2 regions of the Lactobacillus sp. ESL1191 genome follow, and region 2 is predicted to be linked to the other one. Evidence: riboswitches for the same ligand, from Rfam matches in the RefSeq annotation. Region 2 holds a riboswitch; the other holds the start of a gene.

Region 1 (15,573 bases), 430 kb from region 2:
TAATATTGTCGTTCTTCGGCATTTATCTACCCTTCACTTTAATCATCAGAATTTCTCAATAGAGTCGATTATAGCATCTTTTGGCGGAAAAGGTAGCTTGTTTGAGAGATTTTGCTGGGGGTAACTGTGCTAGAGACTAGTTTTGTTCGTCCAGCTGCGGTAGTTTTTGCTACAATGGAAGAATAAGTAATTATTCACGAGGTAAATAAAATGGAAAAAGAACAAGAAATCAAGATGCTCAAGGCTTTTTCAAATGCTAATGCAACTTCAGGTTTTGAGGAAGAATTTGTTAAGTTATTTAATGAAAGCGTCAAGGATAGCGCTGATGTCAAGGTCGATGGGATGCTCAACGTGTATGCTGCCAAGAAGGAGAATCAGGCGGGGCGCCCGCTTATTCAGCTTGATGCGCACTCTGATGCCGTCGGCTTCATCACGCAGGCGGTCAGGCCCAATGGGATGATCAAGTTTGTTCCGCTGGGCGGCTGGGTTAAGTACAATATTCCAGCCTTGCGGGTCAAAGTTAGAAACCGCCAGGGTGACTATGTACCAGGTGTTGTTGCTACCAAGCCACCTCACTTTATGACTGAAGCGGAGCGCAATAATGTGCCTGATGTTGCAGACATGTCGATTGACGTTGGGTCAAGTTCGCGGGCGGAAACTATTAACGACTACCAGATTGATACAGGTTGTCCGATCTTTGTTGATGTCGAGTGCGAATATAATGAAAAGTCGGGTTTGTTCTTTGGTAAGGACTTTGACGACCGCTTTGGAGCAGCTGCCATGGTTGCAATTCTTGATCAGTTAAAAGGTGAAGAAACCAACTTTAACCTGGTTGGCGCTCTTTCCAGTCAAGAAGAAGTAGGCTTGCGCGGTGCGTATGTCACTGCTAGGGCGGTTAAGCCGGACCTCGCCATTGTGCTGGAATCATGCCCAGCAGATGATACCTTTACTCCTGAATGGTTGTCACAAACTGGCTTAAAGCGGGGCCCCATGCTACGGGATATGGATACTTCCTTTTTACCGAATCCAAAATTTCAACAGTATGCCTGCGACTTGGCCGATCAAAATCACATCCCGTATACGCGTTCAGTTCGTACTGGGGGTGGACAAGATGGGGCAGCTATCTACTATGAAAACGGGGCGCCGACCATTGTGATTGGGATACCTGTGCGCTATGAACATTCACCATATTGTTTTAGTGCCTACCAAGACTTCAGGGCTGCTGTTGAGCTGGCGGTTGCGCTTATTCGCGATTTAACTGCGGAAAAGTTGGCCAGTTTTACTGAATTCTAAATTAGTTAATAACGGCTAACCGGTCAATTTGGGCAGTCATCTTGTCTGGTATGTGATATACTAAGTAAATAATTAAAAGTCACTAGGGGTGCGTCAATTAGCTGAGAAATACCCTCTGAACCTGAACAGGACAATACCTGCGTAAGGGAAGTGTTTATGATCGATAAATGCGTACTCCTAATGAAATAACTAAGTTAGGAGTATTTTTATGTTTACCAGATCATCAAAATGGAATGTTAAAGCGGTTATTCTGATTGCATTAATCGGCATAATTATGGGCGTAATCTACACTTATGGCTTCAATTGGGCCTTCAACTTGATCAAGCTGGCTCTTTTGCCAACCGGTTTTGCTCCGGTAACCGATGCGATCTTTACCGGTCTTTGGCTACTGGCTGGACCTTTAGCGATGTATTTTGTGCCGACCCCTGGTTCAGGAATGGTTGGTGAAGCGCTAGCAGCAATTGTCGAGATGGCGATTGGCGGCCAGTGGGGTGCGATTACGGTTTTACAAGGCCTGATACAAGGAGCTAGTAATGAAATCGGCTTCTTTCCGCGCAAGCGTCGCTACCAGCAATTTTCTTGGCAGAGTGTCTTAACCGGCGCCTTCTTTGCTGGACTTGGAACTTTCATTCCGACGTATTTTTTATACGGTTGGAGTAAGTTTAGTCTTCAGTTACAAGTGGCGATGTTTGTCGCAACCATGATTTCTGCCATTGTGTTTGACGGGATCTTGGTTAAGTTAATTACTAACTTGTTTGACCAGGCGCTGAAGCCCAAAATTGCTAGTGAATAAAGGCCTAGGATAAAAATAATAGTTTAGACAAAAAGTCTGATAAATCACGGTAAAACGTTGATTTAGCAGACTTTTTACTTATGAAATGAAATTAATTAAAATTTTTGCTGGATCAAGTATCTAGTAAAGCAAAGACTTAAATATGAAAAATAAAATATTTTAAAATGATAAAATTAAATTTTTAATTGACAAAAATGATTAAATTATATAATATAAATTCATAACACGAAAGCGCTTATCTGTTATTTGTTTAAAAATCAGGTTATTAAGGAGGACATTATGAAAAAGAATGTTTTAAAACGGATAATCGTTGCCTCAAGTTTAGTTTTAGGTCTTGCTGGTTCGGTCAATGTCATGGCTGATACGATAAATCAATCAAAAAATGGACAAGAAACTTATGCTACGGCTCCTAGAGTTCAAGCGATTAAGTCCTATACATATGATACTTATGCTACTGCTAGAGGACAATTTAATAAACGTGCGTACAATTTTATTTTGGTGCCACCATCAGCGCGGCAAACTGGCTATAACGATTATTTTGTCAGCTATCGAGGCGGTAAAGGTACCTGGAACCGTGTATATTCTTATTCGGGAGGATATTAGGTTAGGGTCGGTATAGGTTAATTTTTAGTATTTAAAGCAATTGGAGCTGTTAGATTTAAAATCATCTAGCAGCTCTTTGTTAATCTAATAAGGAAGTGGCCCAGATGTCGTATTTCAAATTGCAGTTTAAACGGACGCTCAAAAGCAAATTCACTTGGCTTAGCCTATTGGCCATTCTATTGAGCTGCTTCTATTTTTGGAAACAAAATTATCATCTTAATAAGTCAGATAGTCATGAACTTGTTACAGCCCGGAATAACTTGGCTATCCAAAAGGGCAACATCAAGTATTATCAAAAAGAACTAAAAAAGGGCAAAGTCGAAAAGAAAAATAAGCAACAGCTTCACAAAGATCTTAAAGAAAATCAGACTTTAGCTAGGGAAAACCAGACGCTGATTAAGTCACTTGAGACCAAGGACTGGCAGCGCGCCTATGCGATCTTGATTAAGCAAGCAAAATCTGGGTTAAATGATGCTAAGCGTAATAATGGTAGTGATTATTCACTAGCTTTGTTAAAGCGAGATTTATGTCAATTGCAGCTTCTAGCTAAGCAACATTTGGCCATGGAAAATGAACATTTCCCTATTCAGGGCGGCTTCTTTGTCCTTTTTATGATGCAAGAAGTTTTGCCCCCACTTACTATTTTGGCGGCGATTTTTATTTTAACTAAGCTATATTCAGCTGGTTATTATGAACGAATGAGATTGGGTAATTTATTACCCCAAAAGCAACTTGTCTTTACCGAATTTACTACAGGATTAATGATTACTTTTGCTTATTTTCTCTTGATCTTCTTATTGGTTTTTCTTCTTCCCAGTATCTTTTTTGGAACTGGCAACTTGAATTATCCGATTACGGGGATGAATCCAGGCGCTAAGGAATACACTTTTACGCCGATGTATCAGCTCTTTTTGCCGATTTTAGGCATAGCGTTCTTAAGTTTTGCCTTTATTACTGGGGCCGTCCTACTTATCGTACAGCTGCTTAAAAATCGCCTGCTGGCTTTATTTGCTGCTGTACTTTTACTGGGTGGTGGCATGATATTACCCCAATATGTGGTTGCTGTCCGTAATCTTGCGCAATTTTTACCCACGAGCTACTTCTTTGCCTTACAGCCAGTAGACGGCATGTTTGGTATCAGTAATGCCTACGTGTTCACAGACGAAAGTCAACTTGTTACTTATCCGCAAGTCAACTTTAGCAATGGGCTAATTGTTTTAATAATAGGAACAGCGGTACTGTTATTTTTAAACCAGCTGCTTGCTAAGAGAATTCAAGCAGGGAGGAAAATAAAATGATTGAAATAAAAGATTTAAGTCTGACGCTGCGCGAACCAATTCTTAAAGATGCCAATTTTTCTTTTCAGGAGGGGTCAATCTATCTGTTGCATGCCCTCAACGGCACTGGCAAAACAAGTGTCTTGCGAACGATGGTTAACTTAATTGCCCCCAACTCTGGTCAAGTTTTGTTTGATGGTCAAAAGTTTGCTCAGGTTAAGCAGCAGGTTTTTTATTTGGAAACGTCTGACTGGTTTGACAAGAATCTCTCGGGACTGGATTACTTGAAATTTGTTAAAAGTGAATGGCAATCAGAGCAAGATTTGAATTCGGCAATTGAGCGCTGGGAGATGGGCAGCTACATTAAAACTCCTATCAGGAAGTATTCACTAGGGATGAAGCAGAAGCTTTTGGTTGCTCTTTATAGGGTAAGCGATGCTAAGTACTTGTTGATGGATGAAATCAACAATGGTTTGGATGCAGATAGCCGGCAAGTACTATATCAAGAGTTGTCAGCCTGTGCTTATCAAAGGAAGTTAATTATTATGGCTTCACACTACCAAGACGAAGTGGAGAATATTGTCGATGAAACGGTGACCTTGGACCATCGTCAGTTGATTAGGGGGTAAGATTATGGCCTATTTCAAGTTGCAGTTTAAGAAGGTTATCAAGAGTAGCTTGACTTGGCTTATTCTGAGCGTGGTGCTGTTAGGTGCCGGACTTGTTTTGACTTATAATGCTGTTAGCGGCGACCAATCTTCGATTAGAACAGAAGTAACTCGGGAACTAGATCGTAAGAAACAGGTCCAGTCCAAACTGTCCGGAGATAACAAGCAAGTTAAAAAAGATCGTGCTATCTTAACAGCTTTGAACCAAAGAAACTGGCAGCTGGTCTACCGAATGATGATTAAGCGGAATAGGGAGCAAGTGGCAGGGATAAAAATTGGCGGAGAAAAGTATAGGCAAGATACTTTACAAAAAAACCACCGTTTGCAAGCTCTTTTGCGGGCAAACGTACCTGAAGAAGACGAGCAAAGGCCTAAGCGTGGGTTTTTATTTCTATTCAAGTTGCTGGAAGGCTATTTACCTGCTTTGATCACTGTAATGCTTTGTTTTGTTTTGAGTAATTTATTTGCAGCCAAGTACGTTGACCAGTTAAATCGTGATAATATACTACCCAGTAGAAATATTTTGGCTCTGGACCTGATTCTGGGTCTTTTAGTAGCCAGTGGTTTAACGTTAGTAGTTGGATTGCTTATTTTTGGCGTTAGCAGTCTACTTTTTGGCCCTGGTTCACTTGCTTATCCTATATCTGGTGTTATGCTACCTAAGTTGCAAGCCCAGTATTTACCATTATCTCATTGGCTGGCGCAGACATTAACTTTAACTGCTTTGGTAGGAATTTTCATCGTGTTCTTAATTCTATTTTTGGCGCAAGTTACACGTAATCAGCTAAGCTGCCTCTTCTTAGCGCTAGTTCTACTTTTGGGTGGCGCTATTTTACCCCTGATTTTGCAATCGGCGTCAAAAGAGGTGGGCCATTTACAAACTTCAATAGTACGATATTTGCCATCAACTTATCTCTTCTCTGCCCAGGTGGTGACAGGTAAGTGGGGAACGAATTTAGAAGATCCACAGATTAACTTTGCTGTTGGTTGTCAAGTTTTGGTCAGCGCGATTGCTATACTGGCAATCTTAAATCTAGTGTGGCCTAAAGTTGAAAGTCGAATTGTTAAGCATATAAACTAGTAATTAACAGCATATTTGTAGGTGCAATTATTAAATTTAGCAATATATAATGAAAAGAGCCCTGAAAGCTGTTGACTTTCAGAGCTCTTTGCGTGCCGGTTTACTTAATGTTTTCGCTTAAAACGGCATGTACTTTAGTGGTCAACATATCGATGGCCACATCGTTGGCACCGCCTTCGGGGATGATAATATCGGCATAGCGCTTGGTTGGTTCGATAAACTGATGATACATTGGCTTGACGGTGCCAAGATATTGTTCAATGACCGAATCAAGCGACCGCCCCCGTTCTTTAATATCACGTTCGAGCCGCCTAATAAAGCGAATATCGTCATCGGTGTCAACGTAGACTTTAATGTCCATCAAATTGCGAATATCTGCGCTAGCTAAAACTAAAATTCCTTCTAAAATGATTATCTCGGCAGGTTCAACGTGAATAGTGTCGGTGCTTCTAGTGTGCTTTTTGAAGTCGTAAACCGGCATTTCAATAGCTTGATATTCAAGTAATGATCTCAGCTGCTGCTTAAGTAGCTCTACATCAAACGCATCTGGATGATCGTAATTGATATTCATTCGGATGTTCATCGGGATGCCAGTGTTATCCTTGTAATAGGAATCCTGCGTCATGATTAAAACGTGTTCATTTTCTTGCATTTGCTCAACTATTTTGCGGGCAATGGTGGTTTTACCACTACCAGAACCACCGGTAATACCGATCACGACCGGTTTTTCGAGTTTAGACATGTTGACACTCCTTTTTATCAATAAACATTTTACTTTACTTTCCCACTAATTACCAACGTATAGGGTAAAAAGTAATTTGTTAATTAGGATTTAGGGTTTAACCTTCATCATATTTTTTATATCATTAATTTGTGAGAACAATAACTTGAGTTATCAACTAGGTGGAAAAAATGAATTATAATCTAATGCCAGTTAAATATTTTATTGATGTGGTTCAGACACATGGCTTTATTTCTGCGGCTAAACGGAATTATGTTTCTGAAACTGCTGTAAGTTCGGCCATTAAGAAGCTTGAAAGCGACCTCGGTCAAAAACTAATTAACCGCTCTAACGGAAAATTTGCTCTAACCCCGGTAGGAGAGGAATTTTACTGGCGTGCCGTTGAGGTGGTTAACTTATATAGCGAGATTTGGCATCATCCCAACTTTGATCCTAAGCGGATCCTACGGGTACATTTTTTGCCTGGATTTGAAAATGAGGCAGCCAGGTTAGTGGCAAAACTGCCTCAGGAGTACGAATTTAATTTTGATGAAGAAAATATTGATATGGGTATCCGGCGATTGATTAATGGTAATTTTGATCTTTTGGTTGGTTTTGAACTAGCTTTTGCGGGCAACACGAAGATTGCTTGTCTGCCTTTAAGAACAATTGGATTTGACGTAATACTAAATCAGCATGAACTTGCTGATCGAAACGAAGATGTTAAAGGTCTTGCAAGAACGAGTACGATTTATCTGGAAAATTGGAATTCGACAGGAATTATGAACATTCAACGGGCAATGTTAGAAAGCTATCAGCAAAACGACTGGGCGTATCAACAAATCGAAGAAGTAAATAACTTTGCTGCCGCCGCCCTCAATGTCAATTTTAAGGGTGGGATAGCACTAATCCCAGATTCATTTATTCTTCCTATTCAATGCACGAATGTGTACCGCTGTTCACCAGCTCACTTGAAGCAAGCTTTTAAAATTGTGCTTGGAATGTCTAGTTCTGTTTCGGAAGATTTTAGAAAAATTATTAAACGGGCGATAACTTAAAGTTGTTGCCAGCAACTTTAATGTGTTAGCGCTTTCTTGTAAAGTGTTTTAGAATTCAATTGTAATGAAAATCACAAGATTAAAGAAAGGAAAATTACAGTGGATTCTATCTCTACTAGTGTTGTTGTTGTTGGGTCAGGTTCATCAGGCATTTCTGCCAGTTTTGAACTTTATCAGCAAAAGATTCCGTTTGTGCTCTTAGAAAAAGGTAACAAAGTAGGAGGTGCTGGAAAGTTTGGTGCTCATGGGGTTTTTGCGATTGATTCGAATGAGCAGAAAGACCGCAAGGTTGAATATGGGTACCGTGAAGCTTTTAGCGATTTAACAGCTTATAGTCACTACTTTGTTAATGGCGAACTATTAGCTCGTTTTTTGAAACGATCGGGTGCAAATATTGACCGCCTGGCTAAGATGGGCTTGCCGGTAACAGTGGAACAAAGTGAACAAAGAGCCCATTTGGATGATCCAGAAGTTTATCACAAGTTCAATAACTTCAGTGAAAAGATGGCCAACTGGGATAAATTGCCGGCAACTTTTGAAGCAGCTGGTAACAAGGTAATGTTGGAAACGGCAGCGGTCGACCTGGATTATGCTAACGGCTTAAAGGCCGTAATTGCTGAGGATAAGAACGGTCAGCGGACCAGAATTGAAGCTAAAAAAGTTATTTTTGCAGATGGTGGATACTGTGGCAATGAGGAGATGCTCAAAGCCAGATACTCAGATGCTGCTGAACTGCTGAATCTGGGTGAACGAAAGTCTGATGGAACAGGCATTAGGCTAGTTCATGAGTTGGGCGGCGACTGGCGTCATAGTCCAGCGTTGTTTGCTCATGGCTGTGCTCCAAGCAGAAACATTAATCCGATGAAACGTAACAGTGCAGTTGAAGCATTAACAAACCTGCCACTCTTATGGCTTGATCAAACTGCTAATCGTTTTGTTAATGAGGATGTTGTTTATGACTTTGCAATGTGGGGTAATGCTGCACATAATGTGCAGGGTAAATACTACGTACTACTCGATCAGCCAACGCTTGATACCTTTGCTAGGTCTAAGGTTGACCTTGAAGATACATTTGAGCGGCAGTTTTGTGAAGTGGGTGAAGAACCAAGCACGACGGTTGGGCCACTGCCACATATTCAGCAGGACTTCGACCAGGCTGTTGTAACTGGTGAGGTGGTCAAGGCTGCTAGCTTGGAGGAACTGGCTCAAAAACTAGACTTACCAGTGAAATCACTAAGCAGGAGCGTCGCTGCCTATAACGAGGCCGTTGACCAAAAAGATGACCAGACTTTTCTCAAACCGACAAAAGAGCTATTATTTGGTATTCATGAGGGTCCATACTATGCCATTGTTGAACACTGTGCAATCTTAGGGACACTGGATGGTGTGAACGTTGACCGTAACTGTCAACCCGTAAAAGAAAATGGTCGACCAATTAAGGATATCTACATTGTTGGTAATAATGTTAACGGTTTATACTCAGATGGTTATCCGAGTTACGAAGGGATTGCCAACGGTTTTGCCTTTGTATCGGGTTGGATTGCAGCCGAAGAAGCAGTTAAAAGTTTGAACTGAGAGGACAAAAAGATGTTAAAAGGAAAAGTTGCAGTGATTACAGGCGCTGCCCAAGGAATCGGTTTGGCAATTAGCGAAGAATTTGCTAAGCAAGGTAGTGACGTGGTGTTAACGGACTATAACGACGAGGTGATAACAATTGCAGCCAAGTTGAACGACCAGTACGGTGGTAGGATTACCGGCTTAGTCTTAAATGTCATGGAGACAGAAAGTATCAAAAATGGACTAAATAAAATTGTTGCTGATTTTGGCAAGATTGATTATGTAATGAACAATGCGGGTGGGGGAGTTTTAAAGCCATTTGCAGAACTAACTGATGAAGACTTTGATAAAACGGTTAACCTGGATTTGCGTGGTACCTTCTTGTGCATGCGGGAAGAGATCAAACTCTTCTTAAAGCAAGGTTACGGTTCGATTGTAAACACGAGCGCTCTAGGTAGTATTTACAACCCAGGTGGAATGGGTGCATACAATGCGGCCAAAAATGGTATTATCGGAATGACTCAAGCGGCTGCTATCGACTATGCGGACAAGCATATTCGGGTTAACAGTGTAGCACCAGGTCTCACTAAGACGCCATTAAACGAAGGTGGCTTTCTAGACAAGATTTTGCCAACTGTGCCAATGAAACGGGCTGAAACGGCGGCTGAAGTTGCCAAAGTCTTTGTTTTTGTTGCAAGTCAGGCTACTTTTATGACAGGCCAAACCATTCTAAGTGATGGTGGGGTGTCTGTTGGTTTGAAGTAGGAGGTCCCTGATGTTTCCTCAACAAACAAAATACGATTTGGTAATTGTTGGTGCTGGCCTTGCTGGCTTGGCGGCTGCAGTTAGTGCTGGTGAACAGCATTTGCGCACATTAGTTTTGGAAAAAGGTCGGACAATTGGCGGTGATGGTAACTACGTCGAAGGCGCGATGGGAGTTGATAGTTTTTTACAAAAAAAACAAGGTATTAAGATAGATCCAATTGAACTTCTACAAGACGAACTAAATTATTCCCACTATGAGGCCAGTGCACCGCACTTAAGCAAGTATATTAGCCAAAGCGGTCAGGCGATTGACTGGCTTCACGACTTGGGGGTTGAGTTTAGTAAGGTAGGACCACAGGGAAAAAGTTGGCCAACTATCCATACTTTTGCTGGTGGTGGTCATGCAGTGGTTCAAAAGTTATTGCAAAAAGCCCAGGATTTAGGTGCGGAAATCGTCACCAGTGTCAGTGCACAAAAGATCTTGCAAGAAAATGGGCACATTGCCGGGCTCTTAATGCAAAGTGAGGCCACGGGGCAAGAAAGAGAAGTTGCTGTAAGCAAAGTGATTCTGACAACAGGAGGGTACGTTGATAATCTAGAATTAGTTAAGCAACGGATCCCCTTTACGGCCCGCTTATTGTCAGTTAGTGATGGCAAATCAACGGGTGATGGTATGAAACTTGCTTGGCAGGCTGGTGCCGAACACTATCAAATGGGCGCAATCCAGTATGGCGGCGGTGCAATTCTGGACCAGACCAGGCCCGCTTATGTTCACATGCCGGCGCAATTGGCGGCGGCTGCTACGCAAGAAGCAATCTTGTGGGTTAATGAGCGTGGTGAACGTTTTGTTAATGAGGACGTTAATGACAATATGTGTCATGCTGGTAGCGCCATATTGACTCAGTCTCGCACTTTTTCAATTTTGGATCAGGCTGCAATTGATCACTTAACAAATGTTGGTCTTTTTAAAGAAGTAGGAAATTCGCCTGTTTCGCCAGATAAGTTTGTACATTTAAAAGAGGAAATTGAGCGTGATTTAACCAATAAAGAAAAGTACCTGACTAAGGCGGATTCGCTGTCTGAATTAGCTGAAAAGCTCAGTCTACCAGCTCTGCAAGCCACAATTAAGCGCTATAATCGTTTGTCCCAGGAGCAGCAAGATACTGACTTTGGTAAGGCTGAACAATATTTGACACCGCTTAGAACTGGTCCCTACTATGCAGTTGAACTCGGTGTTGGTATGGCTTGTGCTATTGGAGGCATTCGAGTAGACGACGACAACCGGGTACTGAACAGCTATGGTTATCCGCTTGATGGTTTGTATGCTGCCGGTAACGATGCTGCCGGAATGTTGGTTGGGGATACTTATGCGGTCACGCTGCCAGGTAGTACAGCCGGTTATGCTATTTTTTCGGGTCGTAATGCAGTGCAACATATTGGTAAAACGGTGAGGCAACTTTAATGGGAACAGTAAATAAAGCATACGTTGTCAAAACTAGGACTGGTGTTTTGGCAGTCAGCATGATTGGTATGGCTGCCTTAGCCATCACACCGTCATATGCGGCAATTGCCAAAACATTTGCGCTAAATAATACTAGTGTACAAATGCTGACTTCCTTACCTAACTTATTTATGATGGTAGCCGGGATTATCATTGGCAAGTTAACAGCAAGTAAGATAAACCTGAAAACGTTAACTATCTTTTCAATTCTGTTAGTCATGGTAGGTGGGTTGCTACCATTGGCTTTTCATCATTCCTTTCCTTTTTTGATTTTTTGCTCTTGCTTGGTTGGACTGGGTCAGGGTGCTTGTACTAATCTAACTCAGGTACTGATCTCACAAATTTTACCAAAAGAGGAACGGGCAGCGACGATGGGCCTTTCGACCACGTTTATCAATATTGGTGGAGTTGTTTTCATTATGGGTGGTGGCCAGTTAGCAGCAATGAGTAGCTGGATTAATAACTATTGGATTTACCTATTTTCACTATTGATTTTGTTAGTCGTCTTGGTCTTGCTCCCATTCAATCCGAAAGAGCTGAACCAGGGTAGTAAAAGTTCTGCCACAAGTAAAATAAAACTAAATAAATATGTCTTTTATTGCGCATTTTGGGCCTTTCTAACTATGTTGTTGAATAATGTCTTAAACAACAATATTTCTTTGTTTGTAGTAGAGGAAAATCTAGGTGCTACTTCACAAGCTGCACTTACTTCAACAATCTCACTAGTTGGTGGAATGCTGTGCGGTTTGCTAGTTGGTTTCATTGGTAAAAAATGCAAATTTTCATCAATTGCTCTTTCATTCCTACTATACGGGCTGGCCTACTTACTAATTGGTCTGTTTCATTCACTATTAATTGTCTTTGTGGGCAGTTTCTTAGTTGGTGCGGCGATGAGTATTGCGATGGGACAGTTCCCGTATCTGATTTCGATTGTGGTTGATGATCATAGTGTTTCAATGGCACTGGGAGTTTATGTTGCGATATACTCAATTGGCGGTGTAATTAGCCCCTTGGTTATTAATCCATTAACTAATATTGTAAAAAATGTTGGCCTGAATGTTTTTTCTGCTAGTGGCATTTTAGCCATTGTAATTGGCTGTCTTTGTTTGCTAGTAAAGTTTCAAGCGAGGTTGGTCGAGCACTCATTAGGTTAAAAAGAATAGTTGTTTTAAAAAATTCCGTTTTTGCTTAAAGCAAAAACGTTTTTTTGTATTTAAGGAAATGTTTATAAAAAGATTGACATATTAAATGAAAGCGATTACTATTAATCTGGTACCAAAAAAATAAAATTTATCACTAATTAATGTTTATTTTAGCTAATTTAAACGACTATTATCTTAAAAAAGAACCATATAATTATTTTAAAGAACCAATTAAAGCGAGACCATGGAATATAAGGAAAGATCAGCTGCAATCCAAGCGCAGGAATATTTAGAACAACTAATTAAGTTCAACCATAAAAGCAAGGTATTGCCGTCACAAAGGGAAGTTGCAGAGCAGCTTAATATTAGTCGCAACGCCGTTATGCACGCACTAGAATGGCTAAAGAGTGAGGACCAGGTTGCAGTTAAAGAGCGCACGGGCATAGCTGCTAATTCCAAAATTGATATTAACATGCTTGGTATGGAGTCAATGACTGCCGAATTGAAAACTAAGTCCGTAACAATAAGGCATTTATCAACCGAACTTATTTCGCCCACACCAGTCTTAAGGAAGTTTTTCGGTGCTGAGGTTGAGCAATTAATCAAAATTAGCCGGGTCAGACTAACTGCTGGTGTTCCGTTGACGTATGAGATAGCTTATTTTGATCAAAGTCGATTTGCCAAATTGGCCACAACGGACTTTACTGATCGTCCCTTATATGAATTTCTGAACCAGCAATACGGAATCAAGCCAGCGTACGGGCAAGAAACGATTACCTGTGTTTTAGCCGATCAAAGAACTAGTGAAATTTTAACAGTGCAGGAAGGAACGCCCTTATATCAAGTACAAAGCTACAACTACCAATCAGATGATACCCCTTTGGAAACTACAGACCAATATTTGATTGGGAGTCGCTTTAAGTATCATTTTAAGGCTAATAGTATTTATGATTACCGCGAGGATTAATCATGTTATTTAAAGAAATATATACCGACTTGAACCGAAAGATAAAGGCAAAAGAGTATCCTCCTGGCAGTACGTTGCCAACGGAAATAGAACTTCAACACATTTATCAGGTTAGTCGTACAACGGTTCGTAAGGCAATTGACCAGTTGGTGGCAGAAAACCAGGTTGTGCGCAAAAAAGGAAGTGGTATTTTCGTTGCACCAACGATTTCAAAACAAAACATCTTAGAGATGACGGGCATCATTAAACCGCCATACCTTGAATCTTCGGATCGGGTGAAATTTAAAGATAGTTATCTAAGACTAGTGGGCCCATATTATGCTGATCTGTTTAAGATCAACACTAATGATCTTTTGTATGATATTTCTTTCTTAACGGCAATTGCAGGAAAGTTAACCAGTGAAAGATTATTGTTGCCTTTAGACCAATTCCCTGATTTTGATCCTGCTTGTTTAAAGGTTACGCCAATAATTGAGGTAGTTAACGCGGGCAAGTTAAAGCCAGCAGATGTTTTTCAAGATTTTCAATTAATCAAGGCAACAGATGAGCTTAGTAAGCAACTTGGTGTGGCGGAACAGGGACCGGTCTTTAAAATAACGAACCTTTTTTCAACTAAAGAGGGCAAAATTGTAGCTGTTGAGTACAGGCTACAAGATGCTTTAACTACTAAGTACTCAATTGATTTTAGTTAATGGAGGAAAAATAATGATTAAACTTGTCAGAGTGGATCACCGTCTTGTTCACGGTCAGGTGGCTGTTTCCTGGTTTAATAGTTTGGATGTTAATACGATCTTCGTGGTAAACGATGATGTCGCTAAGGATGATTTTCGTAAATCGGCTATCAGGTTAGCCAAACCGGAAAATGCCAAATTGGTCATGAAATCTGTCGCTGACAGTATTAAGGCAATTAATTCTGGTGTGACAGATAAGTATAAGATGTTGGTTGTTGTAGAGTCAGTTGCAGATGCAGTTAAATTGCTTAAAGGTACTACAGATGAAATTAAGGGTATAAACCTAGGTGGTACTAAGCCCCGTGAAGGAACTAAGAATTATTCTAAAACAATTAATTTGACTGCTGCAGAAGCCAATCAATTAGCTGAATTGCAGGAAACAGGCGTTGATGTTTGGATTCAGCAGGTTCCGAGCGAAGAGCGGCAAGAATTTCATAAATAAAATGGGAGCTGAGTTATGAATGTTTATTTAACCGCAATTATTTTAGCTTTAATTGCGATGATGGGAAATGGTGAGTACTTTTTAGGGTCATCGATGTTATCAAGACCGCTAGTAACGTGTACGTTAACTGGGCTGGTATTAGGAAACTTGCAGCAGGGAATTATCATGGGTGCAACGCTGGAACTGGCCTTTGTGGGGTCGTTCTCAATTGGCGCTGCGATTCCACCAGAGATTATCTCTGGTAGTGTATTAGGAACTGCCTTTGCGATTGGAGCAGGTAAGAGTACAGCAGTTGCCTTAACTTTAGGTATTCCAATTGCGTCGTTAGTACTAGTGATTAAAAACCTTTGCTTTATTTTTATTTTGCCATACTTTGTACACCATGCCGATAAGTATGCCGCAGCAGGCGATGGCAGTGGAGTAAGTCGAATGAATGTCCTGGGTGGTTTTTTATCGGTTAACTTACCAATTGGACTGGTCGTTGGTATTTCTTATGTATTAGGAAGTCCAGTAATTAAGGGCATCCTAGGTGTGATTCCGCAATTTGTGATTAATGGGTTAGGGATTGCCACCGGTTTGTTGCCGGCCTATGGATTTGCGCTCTTGATGAAGATGATGATTAACAAAAATAATGTCACCTTCTTTATTATTGGTTTTGCCTTAGCAGTTTACCTCAAGCTGTCTGTTACCGGAGTTGCTATTTTTGGAGCTTGTCTAGCCCTGATTTTAACCGGTTATTCAGCTTTTAAGGGTAAGCCGATAGTAAATGGAGTATCAGGTACGAACAAAACAGAAGTGAATACTGGTCAAGGAGGCATTGATTATGAAGATGAAGAATTCTAAGTTACTTACCCGAAAGGATTTAATGAAAACTTTCTGGCGTTCGTTTACGATGGAATGGGCCTGGAACTATGAGCGGCAAATGAACTTGGGTTATGCCTATTCAATGATTCCAGCTTTGCGAAAAATATACG
Region 2 (15,573 bases):
ACCAGATTGTTTCAGCAGGGTCATGTACGACCAATTGTCTGGCTCCTCTTGCTAAGGCAATGAACGATGAGTTTGGTATCCAAACGGGAACAATGACGACTTTCCATGCTTATACGACATCGCAAATGTTACAAGATAGTCCAGATCGTAATGACAACATGCGTAATGCCCGCGCTGCTGCACAGAATATTATTCCGCATTCAACTGGTGCAGCTAAGGCTATTGGATTAGTAATTCCTGAATTGCAAGGTAAGCTGACGGGAATTGCTCAGCGGCTCCCAGTAATTACTGGTTCATTAACAGAATTAGTAGTCGTTTTGCAGCAGCCTGTGACGGTAAGTAGCTTTAATGACAGCATAAAAAAACACACCATTGATAACGTATCCTTTGGTTATAATGATGATGAAATTGTTTCGTCGGATATTATTGGTACAGAATTTGGCTCAATTTTTGACCCCACAATTACCCAGATTGCCAATGGTCCTGCGGGCAGTCAGGTTGTTAAGGCTTATGCCTGGTATGATAATGAATCAGGCTTTGTGGCACAAATGATTCGAACTTTAACCAAATTGGCTTGTTTATAAAAAGACTAAGCAAACGAGTCCAAAAGAACCCAGCTTTCAACTTGAAGCTGGGTTTTTGGTGTAAGTGTATTTAAGGACTTAAACGGAATTAGTTATTCCACGGAGCAGCGAGCATGGCCTGCACTGTTTGCTTGATGTTGGTGCTACTGGCAATCATCGAAATGACTGAGGCACCGGCTGCGCCGGTTTGCGCAATGGCAGGAAGGCTCTCTACGGTGATACCGCCAATGGCAACAATCGGCCGGTTCGTTTGTTCCACTAACTGGGTCAGGCCACTAAGGCCGATTTCGGGATCGGCGTCGTCTTTAGATTGGGTGGCAAAAATCGGCCCACTACCGTAATAATCGATGCCACCTATGTGGTCGCCTTGAATGATTTCAGCCGGGGTTGAACAAGAATAACCGACCATCATTTGCTCGTGAACTGCTGCGACAACCTGCTCGATGACCTCATCGCTTTGTCCCACGTGGATACCTTCGGCACCAATTGCTCGGGCTAAGTCTACGTCATCATCAACAAAGAAAGGCACGTGATATTGCTGGCAGAGCTCATGTAATTGGCGAGCCAGCGGTAGACGTGCTGCGGCCGCCAAAGTTGATCCGGGCCCCTTGTCACGAAATTGGTAGGCGGTAATACCAGCTTTTAAGGCTTCTTCAACTAGTCCTGGTAGTGTTTTGCCGGCAGGGACATCTTGAGATCCACAAATAAAGTAAGCGCGTAACAACTGGGAATTGAATTTTTGCATAGTTTCTCCTTTTACTTGGCCCAGTGGTTAAGTGGTCCATGCCCGTGGCCAACCTGGATAGTTTGCTCAATTGTCCGGCTGACGTATTTCTTGGCGCTTTCGATTGCATCTTGTAGATTGTGACCCAGAGCTAGCTGAGCAGTAATTGCCGCTGCTAGGGTATCACCGGTCCCATGTGTGCGTTCTGTTTGCTTGCGCGGACTGCTGACCCAAAAGCTTGAGCCATTGCTAAGCAGGGCATAATCCCGAACAGTGTTATGACTAGCGTGACCACCTTTAATTAAGACGTTTTGGGCGCCCAGCTCTTGCAGGCTGTGGGCTAGATCAGGATACTGGGCCTCACTTTCGGCTCTAAGTCCCGTTAGAACCTCTGCTTCGGGTAGATTAGGTGTCACTAGGTTGGCCAGCGGTAGCAGTTCGTCCTTGACCGTGGCTACTGCAGCTGGCTCCAATAATGGCGCGCCGCCCTTGGCTACCATCACTGGGTCAACGGTCACAGGTCCAAAATTGTATTTTTGCAGGTTGAGGGCAACTTGGTGGACATGATTAGCATCGCCCAGCATGCCGGTCTTGCACGCGCGAATCTTAAAGTCAGCGGCTAAAGCAGCAAACTGTTCATCCACCATGTCGAGTGGCATTAAGTAAGAGTCCTGCACGCCTAGTGTATTCTGAGCGGTCACAGCGACGACCACTGCGGTGCCAAAGACCCGCTGCATCTGAAAGGTTTTAAGATCTGCCATGATGCCGGCACCACCACCTGAATCAGTGCCAGCAATAGTAAGCACTTGGGGAAAGGAATTGACTTGGTCATTCATGATAATTCTCCTTAATCAAAACGTGCGATTTGGTCAAAGTCAGTGGTTTGAAGCTTATTTAGGTAGTCCATCAAATGACTTCCAAAAGTTCCAGGACCCAGAGTTGGTTGATCTAGGGCTAATTTTTCGCCGGTAGCGGCAAAAATCAATGTGGCCGCTTGTGCTGCTGCATAGGGGTCGTCACAGACGGCCGCAAAGGCTGCGACAATACTGGACAGCATATCCCCGGAACCAACATGAGCTTGAAAGAGCGGAGTACCATTATAGATGTGTGCAACTGTTTTACCGTCACTGATTGTATCAGTGGCCCCACTGACAATGACCACAGAGTGGAACTTAGTCGCCGTTTGCTTAGTAATTTGGTCCAGGTTGCCAGAACCGGTTCCTGCATCGATTCCGTGGGCCTTCCAGTCAAAGCTCCCAAGAGCAGCGATTTCGCCTGCATTGCCGCGAATAATGCTGACTGGGAATGATTCTAGTAGGTCCAGGGCAGTTTCTAAACGGTAGTGAACAGCACCAACAGCAACGGGATCAAGCACCACGGGCTTGTGGAACTGGTTGGCCAGGGTCCCAATAGTGCGCATTTGGATAACCTGTTCTTTAGTTAGTGTACCCAAGTTTATGGTCACACTACCGGCCATCTTGACCATTTCCTCAGCTTCAGCGACTTCTTTACTCATGATGGGGGATGCCCCAATTGCATTTAGGGCGTTGGCGACGTCTTGAACGGTAACGAAATTGGCCACGTTTAAAACTACGGGATTTTGTCCGCGTACCTTATTAAGCATATCTATCTGCATATTTTTTCTCCTTGAAAAAGCAGAGAAGTACCCAAACCTAGCTTCAAGCAAATAAAAAAGCTTTGACACATTGGTGTCAAAGCATAATCGTATTTGACACGTTCCTACGCAAGAATTAGCTTACAGGTTCAAAGGGTCTGAACTTAACTTTCATCTCAGCCTAAAAGGCACCCCTCGTGTTAACACTTTCATTATAACGACTTTGAAAGCGGTTGGCAACAACTAGGTTGGGTTACTGCTTTTCATAGGCTACTGCCAATCACAAAAGGACTAACTCCTGATGTGCAGCAGGAGTTAGTCCTCAGTTAAAACTTATTAAGTTGTTCTAATTTTGCAGTTCACATTTATCAAAATGTACTTTCTGGCTAAAACTTTATTCCAAATCTAACAATAGCTCGTTTTGCTTAACTTCATTTTTAGCCATTACGTTAACTTCATGATAATTTTTGCTATTAGTGACGACAATTGGAGTGGTTGTTTTTAAGCCAGCTGCTTTAATTTCTTTGATGTTAAATTTAACCAGTGGTTGGCCAGCCTTAACCTGGTCATCTTTCTTCACCAGCGTTTCGAAGCCTTTGCCATCCATTTGAACGGTATCCATGCCAATGTGAATTAAAAGTTCGGCACCATTATCGGTTAATAAGCCAATCGCATGACCGGTTGGAAAGACCATTTGAACTGTGGCATCAGCTGGTGCCACAACTTCACCTACACTAGGTTCAATCGCAACACCCTTACCCATCGCACCAGAAGAAAAGACTTCATCTTTAATATCTGTTAACGGAATAACCTGGCCAGTTAAGGGACTTACTAAAGTTTCTGCTCTAGTTTGTAGCGTTGCTTTTGCTTGTCCACTAGTTTTTGTTTGTGGTGCTGCGGCAGCAACAGCTGCTGTTTGAGGCTGATCGTTAATGCCGCCCCATAGCAAAGTGAAAATGGTGGCCAAAACAAAGGCTACAACGTCACCGATTAAAGAGATGCCAAAACCTTTACTAATAAAGGTTGGAATCGTTAAAACGCTGACTAAGCCAACCGTATTAGCATGAACGCCAGAAGCGGCCACAATTGCACCGCCAATACCACCCGCAATCGTTGCGCAGTAGAAAGGCTTTTTCATTTTTAAAGTGATACCGTAAACAGTTGGTTCAGTAATTCCGAAAATTGAGGTAATAGTGTTTGAACCTGCTAAACCCTTCATTTTTTCATCTTTAGTTTTTAAAAAGACGGCGAAGGCAGCACCAGCTTGGGCTAAAACAGCAGGTAATAGAATTGGAACTAACGGGTCATAACCCCATTTAGTCAAATTGTTCATCATGACTGGTACAAATGCCCAGTGGACCCCAAAAATCACGAAGACTTCCCAGAAACCGCCTAAAACGAAACCGGAGATAATTCTGGTATTCTTGTATAAGAAGAGCACCAGGTTGGCTAGGGCATTACTGATAGCAGTACTAATCGGTCCTACTACGATAAAAGTTAAGGGCACTAAAATCATTAATACGCAGAGTGGGGTCAAAATATTGCGCACCGATTCATGCCAAAACTTGTTAAATAGTGGTTCTAAATATTTTTGTAAGAAAACAACCAACAAGATGGGAATTACCGTACTGGTATAAGTGGTTGGAATAATTGGAATCCCAAAAAAGTTAATGGCGGTTTTGGCGGAAGTAAGTGCAACCATTGTTGGATATACTAGCGCCGCAGCGATTGAAACCGTAACAAACTGGTTGACCTTCAACTGCTTTGCGGCAGTAAATGCTAAAACAATTGGCAGGAAGTAGAAAATGCCGTCAGCGGCTGCGTACCAAACCTGGTAAGCACCAGTATTTGGCGTCATCCAATGTAGAACGACAAACAGCGAAAGTAAGCCCTTTAAGATACCGGCACCGGCCATTGCACCTAAAAATGGCGTAAACGATCCGGAAATAAAACTGACAAAAGCATCAAAGGCGCCTTTAGCAGTCAATTTCTTTTTATCTCCGGCAACAGTTTCTGCTTCATCACCGGCACCAAGCCGTGGCACCTGGGCGATCAGCGCATCGTAAACCTCGCCTACGTTGTTACCAATTACAACTTGGTATTGTCCACCGGCCTGCACCACCGTAACGACACCATCCAAGGCCTCAATAGCTGCCTTATTAGCTTTACTTTCGTCTTTTAAAATAAATCTAAGTCTAGTTGCACAATGCCAGGCGGTCTTAATATTTTGTTCTCCCCCAACATTTTCCAAAATTTGCTTGCTTAATTCTTCGTAAGCCATTTTTTCCTCCTAAATAATAAAAACCCGTCAAAGCAAAAGACTAAAATTTGCAATAAATCCTAGCAATCACAATTAACGGGTTAATGCCTGATCGAATCAGTAACACACCAAATTAATGATTATTCACTTATGTGGCAAGGGGTCACATGCCATTTTGTAAAAATCTGCTCTCCGTTACCTGTAGTTCCTAATCACCACTCATTCTGATTAAGGCAAAGAAAAAACCTACCTTCTGGAAGTACTCGTACATCAAAAGATAGGTTAATGCCCAAATTTAATCGGTAACACACCTTTTATACTAGATATTATAGGTCTTGCTGTAAACGTTGTCAACAATGAATTTGGACGGTAAAATTTGAACTATTCCTTGTTGTAGTCGAGTTAAATGCGCTAGCAGTCAAAGATTGCCCCAAAAGGCAGACTGGCGTAAACTGAAGCCATTAGGAGCAAGGAGAAAAGATGATGGCAGAATTTACGGACCAATTACAGGCGGCGACTAGTAGTTTATGGCAAAAAAGCCAGGATCACCCCTTTGTCAAAGAGTTAGCGAGCGGGGAACTGCCACTGGAGAAGTTTCGTTTTTATTTGTTGCAGGATCGGTATTATTTAGACGAGTTCACCAAGTTCCACCAACTAATTGCGGCAACGGCTGAGGACCAGCAGTTAGCTGACTTCGTGCGGGCACGAGCCCAGGACTTAAGGGATACGGAAATCAAGGTACGTGAACAATTTTTTCAAGAATTAGCAATCACGTCGGAAGAAGTATTAAAGACACCGATTGCGCCGACGGCCTATGCTTATGTTAATCACTTGTATCAAACTTTAGCAACGGCTGGTCTTGGTCCGGCAGTGGCGGCCATCGTACCTTGTTATTGGCTCTATCAGGAGATTGGTAAATCGCTGGCTGACACTAATTCACCTGTTACTTATTATCAGGAATGGATTGATACCTATGAAGCTGACTGGTATCAAGTTAACGTGGCCAAGGTGTTGGCCCTGACCAACCAGCTGGCCGACCAGGCAACAAAACATGAGCGGCAAGGGATGCAGGACGCCTTCATTCGCAGCAGCTACTATGAATTGCAGTTTTGGCAAATGGCCTATGAAGAAGAGGACTGGAACTAACACCTGAAAAGTAATGTGCTGATACAAATACAAGAGCCCCTCAGCCTGTTAGTAGCTGAAGTGACCAGATTAAGTCCCTTTGATATAGTTGCTTAGAAGATGGCAAATTATTAAGTTAAAGCATAAAACACCAAAAGACCGCAACCCACTAATGTTGAATTGCGGTCTTTTGACTAAATTTGCGCTAGCGCTTCATCAATCGGAATAGTTCCTTCATGCATGGGGATTACTTTGTTAATCAAGTTGTCGTGGTCTGGAATTGCAGCAAGGACACGGGCAACATCGCTAATTGAATTATTACCAGCTGCTTGAACATTTAGGGCAACTGTCCCAGTTGCCGGTGTTTCGGTAAGACTACCCGGCTGTAAGATGGTGTAATCCAAGTCGGTTTGATGGATTAGCCAGTTGTCGGCCAAGTACTTGCCTAAGTAGTATTCACGGATAGTATTCTCCTCCCAAAAGCTTGGGTTTAAAGAACCATAACCACTAAGCATGATATAGCGGCTAATATGGTTGAGTTGCGCCGCTTGCATCGTTTTAATGGCACCGTAGGTATCAATCTCTAAGACGTCGCTGCCGCGGGATCCGGCGACAAAGTAAAGGGCATCTTGCTGACCAATTTTGTCTGCGATTTCGTCAGCCGGTGCGTGGAGGTCGAGTGGTACTTTCGTCAGTTGCAATTCCTTGAGGGAGTCAAAGTGACGGGCACCAGCAGTAACTTGATGGCCGCGTTTAACTAATGCTTGACATAATTCTTGGCCTACCCGGCCGCTAGCCCCAACTACAAAAACTTTCATAAGATCTCCTTTGACTATAGTCAAATCATGGAATATTTACTTTACTATAACAGCTTATCGTAATGGTTGCTTACTTAAGGATTCCCCAAAACTGTCAAAAAAGCGGAAACAGCCGCCTCTAAAGTTGACTATTTCCGCTTAGTTTCATACTTACTTGGTGCTAATCCGTTCTTCATGCCAGGACAAGATCATCTTGCTGATGGCAGTAGCCACGTTGCGGTTTTTAAGGAGCGGCCCATGCGAATAAGTTCCGATGAAATTGCGGTAGCGTAGTCCCTCAACTCCATCTTGCGGGTTATTGCCGTAGCCTGCAATCATCTTGCCCAGCGGTTCCAATAAGTCTTGGTCGTCGAAGTAGGTCTGGCCAGAGTGATTTTCAAAGGCCGTGACTTCGCCCCATTCACTCAGATAGCGAGTGTCTCCAATCATCCGCTTGTCGGCCTTGAAGACTGTATGGAAGGGCAGGATGTCTAAACCCTTAATGGTAACCCCGGAGTTGGTCTTGTAATATGTGCCTACCAGTTGGTAGCCACCGCAAACACCAAGCATTGGTCGACCTGCCTTGATGTAGGCGCTCAAGGTTTCCTTGTGGCGCGGCAAGTCTTTTGCTACCACGGTTTGTTCAAAGTCTTGGCCGCCTCCGAAGAAGACAAAGTCATAATCAAAGGCGTTAAACGGGTCGCCCAAAGAAATATTGGCAACCTGACTTGAATAGCCCTGTTTTTTTAGCCAAAACTGAATAATCTTGACATCACCGGAATCGCCGTAAGTATTCATTAGATCTTCGTATAAGTAAGCAATTTTAATTGTCTTGTCTGCCATTATGCACCTGCCTCTAATATCTTGTTAAAGTATAGCTTAAAGGTTGGCCATGGGCAAAAGATAATTATTTTGTATCTTGCTGAGCGGCAAAATGGTTAATTGGGCCATACATAGACCCAACTTCAATCGGATGGGCAATGGCCTCATACGTGAACTTCTTGGCAATCTTGATACTATCGATAATTGTGTTCCCCTTGGCCAGCTCAGCTGCAATCACGGCTGATAAGGTATCACCGGTGCCGTTGATGCGGTCGGTGTTAATGAAAGGCTTAGTAAATTCATAAAATTGACCATCTGCTGCTAGCAGGATATCGGTTACCTGATTTTGGGTTTTGTCGTCATGGCGGCCCTTCATCAGCACGTTTTTAGCCCCCATGGCCTGCAACTTCTTAGCCCCCTGGTGAATTTCGTCCTTGTCAATGAGTTCGAGGCCGGTTAACTTTTGTTGCTCATAGAAATTCGGCGTGATGATGTCGGCTAGGGGCAGTAAGTCATCCAAAAAGGCCTGGTAGGCATCGTCATCGAGCAACGTATCGCCATGCTTGGTCATGATGACCGGATCAAGGACAATCTTGCCCATCTGGTACTTTTGTAGGTTGCTAGCAACACAGGCAATTACCTCTTGGTTGGCTAGCATTCCGGTCTTCAGTGCGTTGATTTTGAAGTCCTCGTTGAGTACGTCGAATTGTTTTTGAATAAAGGGGATTGGCATTACCTCTTGAGCAAAGATGCCGGTTGTATTGCCAGCAACAGCAGCGGTTAGCAGGCCCATTCCGTAAACTTGTCGGGCATAAAATGAATGTAGGTCAGCCGTCATGCCAGCGCTGCCGTCACTGTCATTGCCGGCAATTGTCAAGGCAATAATTTCTTTTTTCACTAATAGTCCTCCTTTTAAGGTATACATTATGCCTTAGTATAACGTAAATAAGTGCAATGAGATAATTATTTCTTGTAAAAGTAGGGCTAAATAGTAAAATTATTATGAATCGCTTTCTTAGAAGGGAAACATTATGGCGAAAAACTACATTATGGCAATTGACGAGGGGACTACCTCTACGCGGGCAATGATCATTGATCATCAAGGCCACAAGGTTGCCTCAGCCCAACGGGAATTTCCGCAGTATTTCCCTGAGCCGGGCTGGGTTGAGCACAGGGCCGAAGAGATTTGGCACGCAGTTCAAACCACTATTGCTAATGCAATTATTAATTCAGGTATTCGTCCTGAGCAGATCCAAGGGATCGGCATTACCAACCAACGAGAAACAACCGTCATCTGGGATAAGAAAACGGGTAAACCGATTTATAATGCAATTGTTTGGCAGTCCCGGCAAACGACAGATCTGGCTGAGCAACTTAAGGCGGCCGGTCATAGCGACCTGATCCATAAAAAAACGGGCTTGATCATCGACCCGTATTTTAGTGCGACCAAGATTCGCTGGATTTTAGACCATGTTGAGGGCGCGCAAGAGCGAGCTGAGCAGGGTGAACTGCTCTTTGGGACAATTGACAGCTGGCTACTATGGAAGTTAACTGACGGTGAGGTCCACGTTACGGACTACACCAATGCTTCAAGAACAATGCTCTTTAATATTCATGAGCTAAAGTGGGATGAAGATATCCTCAACTTGCTCAATATTCCGGCGCAAATGCTACCAGAGGTTAAGTCCAGTTCGGAAGTCTATGGTTATACCAGAGCCTATACCTTTTTTGGGGGAAAAGTACCTATTTGCGGTATTGCGGGCGATCAGCAAGCAGCCTTGGTTGGCCAGCTTGCGCTGAAGAAGGGCATGGTCAAAAACACTTATGGAACAGGTTCTTTCATTGTAATGAACACTGGCGAGGAGCCGACCGAATCGGACAACAACCTATTAACTACGATTGCTTACGGCATTAACGGTCATATTTCTTATGCGCTTGAGGGGTCAATCTTTGTCTCAGGTAGTGCTGTGCAGTGGTTGCGTGATTCGATGCAGATGATCAAAACAGCCGCAGAATCGGAAAGGGCTGCCGCCGCGTCCAAGTCTGCAGACGAGGTCTTTGTTGTTCCTGCTTTTACCGGACTGGGTGCACCGTATTGGGACTCAGAAGCGCGAGGGGCGGTTTTTGGGATTACCCGCGGCACAAGTAAGAATGACTTCATCAAGGCCACGTTGCAGTCTCTGGCCTATCAAACGCGGGATGTAGTTGACACGATGCAAGACGATTCAGGTATTAAAATTCCGACCTTGCGGGTTGATGGTGGTGCGTCCAACAATGATTATCTGTTGCAGTTTCAAGCCGATATTTTAGGAATTAAAATCGAGCGGTCAAAAACACTCGAGACGACCTCAATGGGTGCAGCCTTTTTGGCCGGACTAGCGACCGGCTACTGGAAAAATGTTGACGAGTTAAAAGATATTTTTGTAATTGGTAAGACCTTTGAGAGCAAGATGGGTTCAGCCGAGCGTGACCACCTGTACCAAGGTTGGAAAAGCGCAGTCAAGGCAACCCAATTATTTGCCCGCGACCAGACCGATAAGTGAGATAATAAAAGTATGAGGGGTGAGTAAGATGGCACATGATCGCATTGTTAAGATGGACGGTCCGCTAAACTTTAGGGATGTTGGCGGCTACCAGAATGAAGCTGGTCAGGCAGTTAAGTGGAATAAGATTTACCGGTCAGATTCACTCAGTAGACTAACGTCAACTGACCAGGATAAGCTAGTAGAGCTCCGGGTTACAGTTGATTGTGACTTGCGCTCGCAATATGAAAAACACTCTGCGCCTGATATGCTCTGGCCTGATGCTCGCCTCGTTGATGTGCCAGTCTACTCCGAAAAGGCGGATGATAGTCAAAACGACCACCGGATATACCGTTTGATCCACCATATTCCAGACTTAAGCGGTAACTTTATTGGGCGCATCTACCAACAGACCCTGCTTAACTCCCACAGTCGAAAGATGTTCGCGGAGATTTTTACCGAATTGCTGAATTTGCCGCAAGATCAGGCCTTAGTCTATCACTGCAGCGCCGGTAAAGATCGGACGGGGATGGTTTCGGCCTTAATCTTGATGGCCCTGGGCGTGGATGATGATACGATTGCTAGGGACTATTTGCTAACTAATAAGCTCTATGACTTTGCAGCCTCCCGCCAGTTGCCGAGCAATGATGAAATTTCCCGAATGATTGCGCAGATGAACCTTACTAGAGGTGAGGGGGACGCTATTCTTGGTATTACGGAGACCATCCGTGGCGGTTGGGGCGACTTTGCGAGTTTCTTTACCAAGACTCTGGGCTTTAGCACGGAAGATTTAGCTAAATTGCGCCAGCTGTATTTGGAATAATTAAAGCGTAATAATTAAAAAAGAAAGACTGCAGTTGCAGTCTTTCTTTCGCTATGCTGAAGTTAATCAGTTAGCAACTTCTGTTTGACATATTGTTGGTAAAGATAATTTTCCCGGTTGACAATATCTAACGTTTGAATGGTGTCAATTTCAAGTTGAGGGTCGGAGCTCTCCTCCGTCCATCCATGGTCTTTGCCATACTCTTTTTGGTCAATAGTTATTTGATCAGAATCAACAGCAACGATTTTACCGTTTTCGATGTAGTCATCTTCTGAGGCTTCAATCGTAACATAAAAGTTGTGGTCACGGCAGTATTCTAGAATTGTATAAATGTTGTCCTTAGGCACAGTATCATACACCTTTTGTAAATTTAGCGGATCGAACTGGTTGTGCGCTTTGAGATAGTCAACATAAAAAGTAAATAATTTGGTAGAACGATTAGCGCATTTGATATATTCAATTTCATCTTTTTTGTAGAGAACATAGCTATCTACACTACCATAATCGCAATTAATGATTTGGAAAATATAGTATTGATCGAGTTCAGCAAGCAGATAACCATGCATACAGGTGCCATTTGTATCAAATTTGCCATAGACTTCTAAGAGAATATCCTTATTTAAGTAGGTATTCCAATCTTTTCTCATAATTTTCAAGCTAATTCACCTCTATTTCTGCTTGAGATATTGCTGGTAAAGGTAGTTATCCCTGCAAACAAGGTTAATTTTTTGGATATCAGCAATCTTAATCGGGTTTGTCCGCGGCACTACTGTAGCGTTCATTTCGTAATCTTCAAAGTATTCAGCTTGGTCGATGGAAACGGCTTGGTCACTGACCGCTATAATCCGGCCAACTTCTAGAAAATCATTTTCAGCTTCCGCAATCGTAACGTAAAAATTGTGATCACGACAGTATTCCAAAATAGCTATCAGGCTCTTTTGAGGAAGACGATTGTAGACGGTTTGCAGGTTTAGTTGGTCAAATTGGTTAATTTTTTGTAAGTAATTAACGTAAAAAGCGCATGTCTTAAGATGGCGGTCATCACATTCGATTTTGGAAATTTCAGCCTTTTTATGGAGGCTATAACTATCTAAGCAGCCATCTCTATCGATCTCTTGAAAGATATAATACTCTCCTAGATTGGCAAGCAGATACCCAACTGCAAATGACTCGTTAGTGGTGAATTTTTCATAAATTCCCAATAAAGTTTTTTTGTTCAGGTAGTCATTCCAGTTTTCTGGCTTAATTATCATCTTTAATGCTCCTTTGCTTGTGCATAGTGGTTAGGTTGACGATAGAGGCTCAAGTTCTACAGTAAAGTTAATTTAGTGTAGCAGCGCTGTGACTTTAGGCTAGCCAAATAAGCTGTCTAAAAGTACAGCTTTTGAGCAAGATAATTAAGGGAAACTATGTTAGACCAAATATTTTAATATCGTTTTTCATGATATTACTCCTGGTTGAAATTGTTGATATGATAGTTCGATCATAACATAAGCACATAAATTTTAATATTATTTTTTAACTAAAAACCGCCAAATCGAAATTTAGCGGTTTAGTGTTTAAAGACCTAGCTGCTGGCGTAAAGTTAGGGCGTCAGGATCATTACCTAGACTGCTTAAGGCCGCTGGTAAACCTAAGATGGGCTTACCATCACGGTCTGGTGTGGTCTGACCATGAGTCAAGGAACTCAAAATGGCTTCGTTGACAATATCGACGGTGATGCGGAAGTAACGGTCAATCTGGTCATCGGTAATAGCCTGAATTGTAGTTAGCTCGTGTTCAGGGAAGTGGCTGACCCGGTTGGCAGTTGAGAAGGCGAGGGTAATTTCACCACTACCATTTCCGCTAAAGGAGCCAGAGCGGGTAATACCGATGCTGGAGCGCTTGGCCAACCGTTTTAACTGCCGTGAGTTAAAGGGAATATCGGTGGCAATAATGGTAATAATGCTCCCCTTTTCCTTACTTGCTTGGATTTGCTGAAACTTTTTACCGATTGGCCGGCCGTAGATGTTCAAGTCTTGGCTCAAACCGAAGTTGGACATGACCAAGGCGCCCATGGTGAAAGTCTGACCATCGATTAGGACTTGGCGTGAAGCTGAACCGATTCCGCCCTTAAGCTGGTAGCAGCGCATGCCGGTGCCACCGCCCACACCTCCTTCGGCAAATTTGGTGCTAGCATTAACAAAAGCCGCGTCGACGTCTGCTTCGGTTACACCTAGGTCACGGAGATGGTTGATACTACTGTCATTGCATTCCATGATCAGTGGATTAACACTACCCGTTGAAAGGCCAATTTCGGGGTTTTCAGCCAGCATTCTTTTGACTAAAGCCATTGAAGCGGTGCCGACACTCAGAGTGTTGGTTAATACCAGCGGAGTTTCAATCGTCCCCAATTCCTCGACTTGGACCAGACCGGTGCTTTTGCCGAAGCCGTTGATGACGTGGGCTGCAGCTGGCATTTTTTCACGAAAGATGTTGTCCTGACAAGGCTTAATCACGGTCACACCGGTTCTCAGGCGGTCGGTGACAATGGTTTTGTGGCCGACCGTGATACCAGCAACGTCGGTGATTAGGTTATTTGGTCCGGTTGGTGCATCGCTAAGTGCGAATAATAGTGGTTTGTGCAGTCCCATTTTTCTACCTCTTTTTTTAAAAATTAAGCTTGATGTGATGACGATGATTTGCCTCGCGGTCGCCAAATGCGTACGATCCGCCAGCAAAGCAGTAGCAGGAAAATAACGGTGAAGCCCATAATTAACTTGCTAATCAGGTTCGTATTTTGGAAAAACTGGGGTCGGGCGGCAGACCGCACGCGGTTAAGCACCTGGGCTCCTTTTTTGGCAGGGATAATTGTACGTTTTTTCTTGTTAATTAGCTGCATCTTATCAGTTAGTTCCATGGCCTGCAAGTTTTTCTTTGTAGCTTTGACCTGGCTAATCAGGTCGCCCTGAACAACTGTCCGGTGTTCGCCGTAGCCGTATTTAGAAGTATTAAAGTCAGAGCAGGTAATTAAGGTTATCATGCTCTTTTCTTTAACATTATTTTCAACCTCGACTTGATTAGGTTTGATGGCAAAAGAAATCCGGTTGATCTGGTAAGCATAGATGTGATGCAGATCAGTTACGTAGATTCGGTCGCCACGTTTAGCCAGGTGCAGATTATCTAAGACTGCAGGACCATGAGCGCCCATATAGTGGCCAGCCAAAACGTAGTTGTTGCCCCCGCCCATTACCCGGTCGGGCAGACAAGTAACAACGCCATAGGCCAAATTTTGGTTTTGGTCGCCATAACCAGCAAAAAGGGGGTTATGAATGTTGACCGCAGGAATTGCCAGGCGGCCAATGGCATAGGCTTTTTGCCGTTTGGCTTGCAAAATTTTACTAGTACTGATGGAGGCCGTTTTACTGGCGTCATAGCTAGTTTTACGTCGTTTGTTGGCATCTATCTGGTTAACCGTTAAGCCGCTACTAGCCTGTTCAGTATTTTGCTGCAAAAGGTAAGATGTGCCAAAGCTTGATCCCAAAAAGATCAGGGTAACGCCAAGGTAAAAGAGAGTAGCCCAAAGGAGCACGCGAGTAGTCGCGTACAGTTTATTTTTAAGTGAGTGTGGTGCTTTGACTGTGGTCATTTATACTAGCGTCCTTATTAAAACACTGATTTCACATTAACCAGCTAGCAGTTAGCCGTTAGCTGCTCTTCTAGTAATTAAGCGAAGTAAAACACTGACTAAAAATAAATAATTAAGTATTGAAATCGCTTAAATAATAATTTATAATTCTAGGTGTAAATGAGTGTGTTACTGATTCGATCAGGCATTAACCTATGGATAAGGCTTTTCTTGTAGTCCATAGGTTTTTTTATTGAAAGAGGGAGTGTTGTGGATGAAATTTATTAAGAATTTTAACAATAATGCTGCTCTGGTGTCGGATGAATCTGGGATTGAATGGGTCGTGATTGGTAATGGGATTGGCTTTGGTAAGAAGCCGAATGATTCCATTGATGAAGCCAAAATCACTCACCGCTTTGTTGCTGTTAAGAAGAATATCAAGATGATTGACAGCGTTAGTAACATTGACGAACGGACGTTATCGTTGGCAACTGACGTCATTGAACTAGCTTCAAATAAGTTGCAAGTTAAGTTTTCTGATTATCAATACCTGGTTCTTGCAGATCATATTGACTTCATGCTCAAAAGAGCGGATGAAGGTCTTGATTTAGGTCAAGCCACGGTCAGATGGGAAATGAATAAGTTATTTCCTAAAGAGTATTCTACCGCAAAAGCGGCGTTGAAGTTGATTGAA

Evidence for each region. Region 2 has a riboswitch for thiamine pyrophosphate ahead of thiM (hydroxyethylthiazole kinase). Riboswitches for the same ligand answer to the same signal wherever they lie in the genome.
Region 1: it holds a riboswitch for thiamine pyrophosphate, as region 2 does, so the genes downstream of both, ACSYSN_RS01830 (ECF transporter S component) here and thiM (hydroxyethylthiazole kinase) in region 2, are expected to answer to the same signal.

Annotation. Positions count from the first base shown of each region.
Region 1 covers NZ_CP196365.1:318,563-334,135, forward strand. Annotated here, with positions in the region: gene hpt (hypoxanthine phosphoribosyltransferase) at 1-22, opposite strand, end outside; gene ACSYSN_RS01825 (M42 family metallopeptidase) at 211-1,293, shown strand; TPP riboswitch at 1,368-1,459, shown strand; gene ACSYSN_RS01830 (ECF transporter S component) at 1,502-2,086, shown strand; gene ACSYSN_RS01835 (hypothetical protein) at 2,366-2,689, shown strand; gene ACSYSN_RS01840 (hypothetical protein) at 2,794-3,987, shown strand; gene ACSYSN_RS01845 (ATP-binding cassette domain-containing protein) at 3,984-4,595, shown strand; gene ACSYSN_RS01850 (hypothetical protein) at 4,600-5,715, shown strand; gene udk (uridine kinase) at 5,816-6,457, opposite strand; gene ACSYSN_RS01860 (LysR family transcriptional regulator) at 6,628-7,494, shown strand; gene ACSYSN_RS01865 (FAD-binding protein) at 7,594-9,069, shown strand; gene ACSYSN_RS01870 (SDR family NAD(P)-dependent oxidoreductase) at 9,082-9,816, shown strand; gene vprA (vinyl phenol reductase) at 9,827-11,278, shown strand; gene ACSYSN_RS01880 (MFS transporter) at 11,278-12,471, shown strand; gene ACSYSN_RS01885 (GntR family transcriptional regulator) at 12,704-13,426, shown strand; gene ACSYSN_RS01890 (GntR family transcriptional regulator) at 13,429-14,118, shown strand; gene ACSYSN_RS01895 (PTS sugar transporter subunit IIB) at 14,132-14,599, shown strand; gene ACSYSN_RS01900 (PTS mannose/fructose/sorbose/N-acetylgalactosamine transporter subunit IIC) at 14,615-15,442, shown strand; gene ACSYSN_RS01905 (PTS system mannose/fructose/sorbose family transporter subunit IID) at 15,423-15,573, shown strand, end outside.
Region 2 covers NZ_CP196365.1:1,463,185-1,478,757, reverse strand. Annotated here, with positions in the region: gene gap (type I glyceraldehyde-3-phosphate dehydrogenase) at 1-584, shown strand, start outside; gene thiE (thiamine phosphate synthase) at 673-1,329, opposite strand; gene thiD (bifunctional hydroxymethylpyrimidine kinase/phosphomethylpyrimidine kinase) at 1,341-2,144, opposite strand; gene thiM (hydroxyethylthiazole kinase) at 2,156-2,944, opposite strand; TPP riboswitch at 3,029-3,129, opposite strand; gene ACSYSN_RS07330 (beta-glucoside-specific PTS transporter subunit IIABC) at 3,318-5,204, opposite strand; gene tenA (thiaminase II) at 5,664-6,329, shown strand; gene ACSYSN_RS07320 (NAD(P)H-binding protein) at 6,503-7,126, opposite strand; gene ACSYSN_RS07315 (type 1 glutamine amidotransferase) at 7,277-7,948, opposite strand; gene thiD (bifunctional hydroxymethylpyrimidine kinase/phosphomethylpyrimidine kinase) at 8,013-8,765, opposite strand; gene glpK (glycerol kinase GlpK) at 8,959-10,470, shown strand; gene ACSYSN_RS07300 (tyrosine-protein phosphatase) at 10,499-11,272, shown strand; gene ACSYSN_RS07295 (hypothetical protein) at 11,335-11,928, opposite strand; gene ACSYSN_RS07290 (hypothetical protein) at 11,941-12,525, opposite strand; gene ACSYSN_RS07285 (P1 family peptidase) at 12,832-13,905, opposite strand; gene ACSYSN_RS07280 (class A sortase) at 13,929-14,900, opposite strand; gene ACSYSN_RS07275 (BglG family transcription antiterminator) at 15,154-15,573, shown strand, end outside.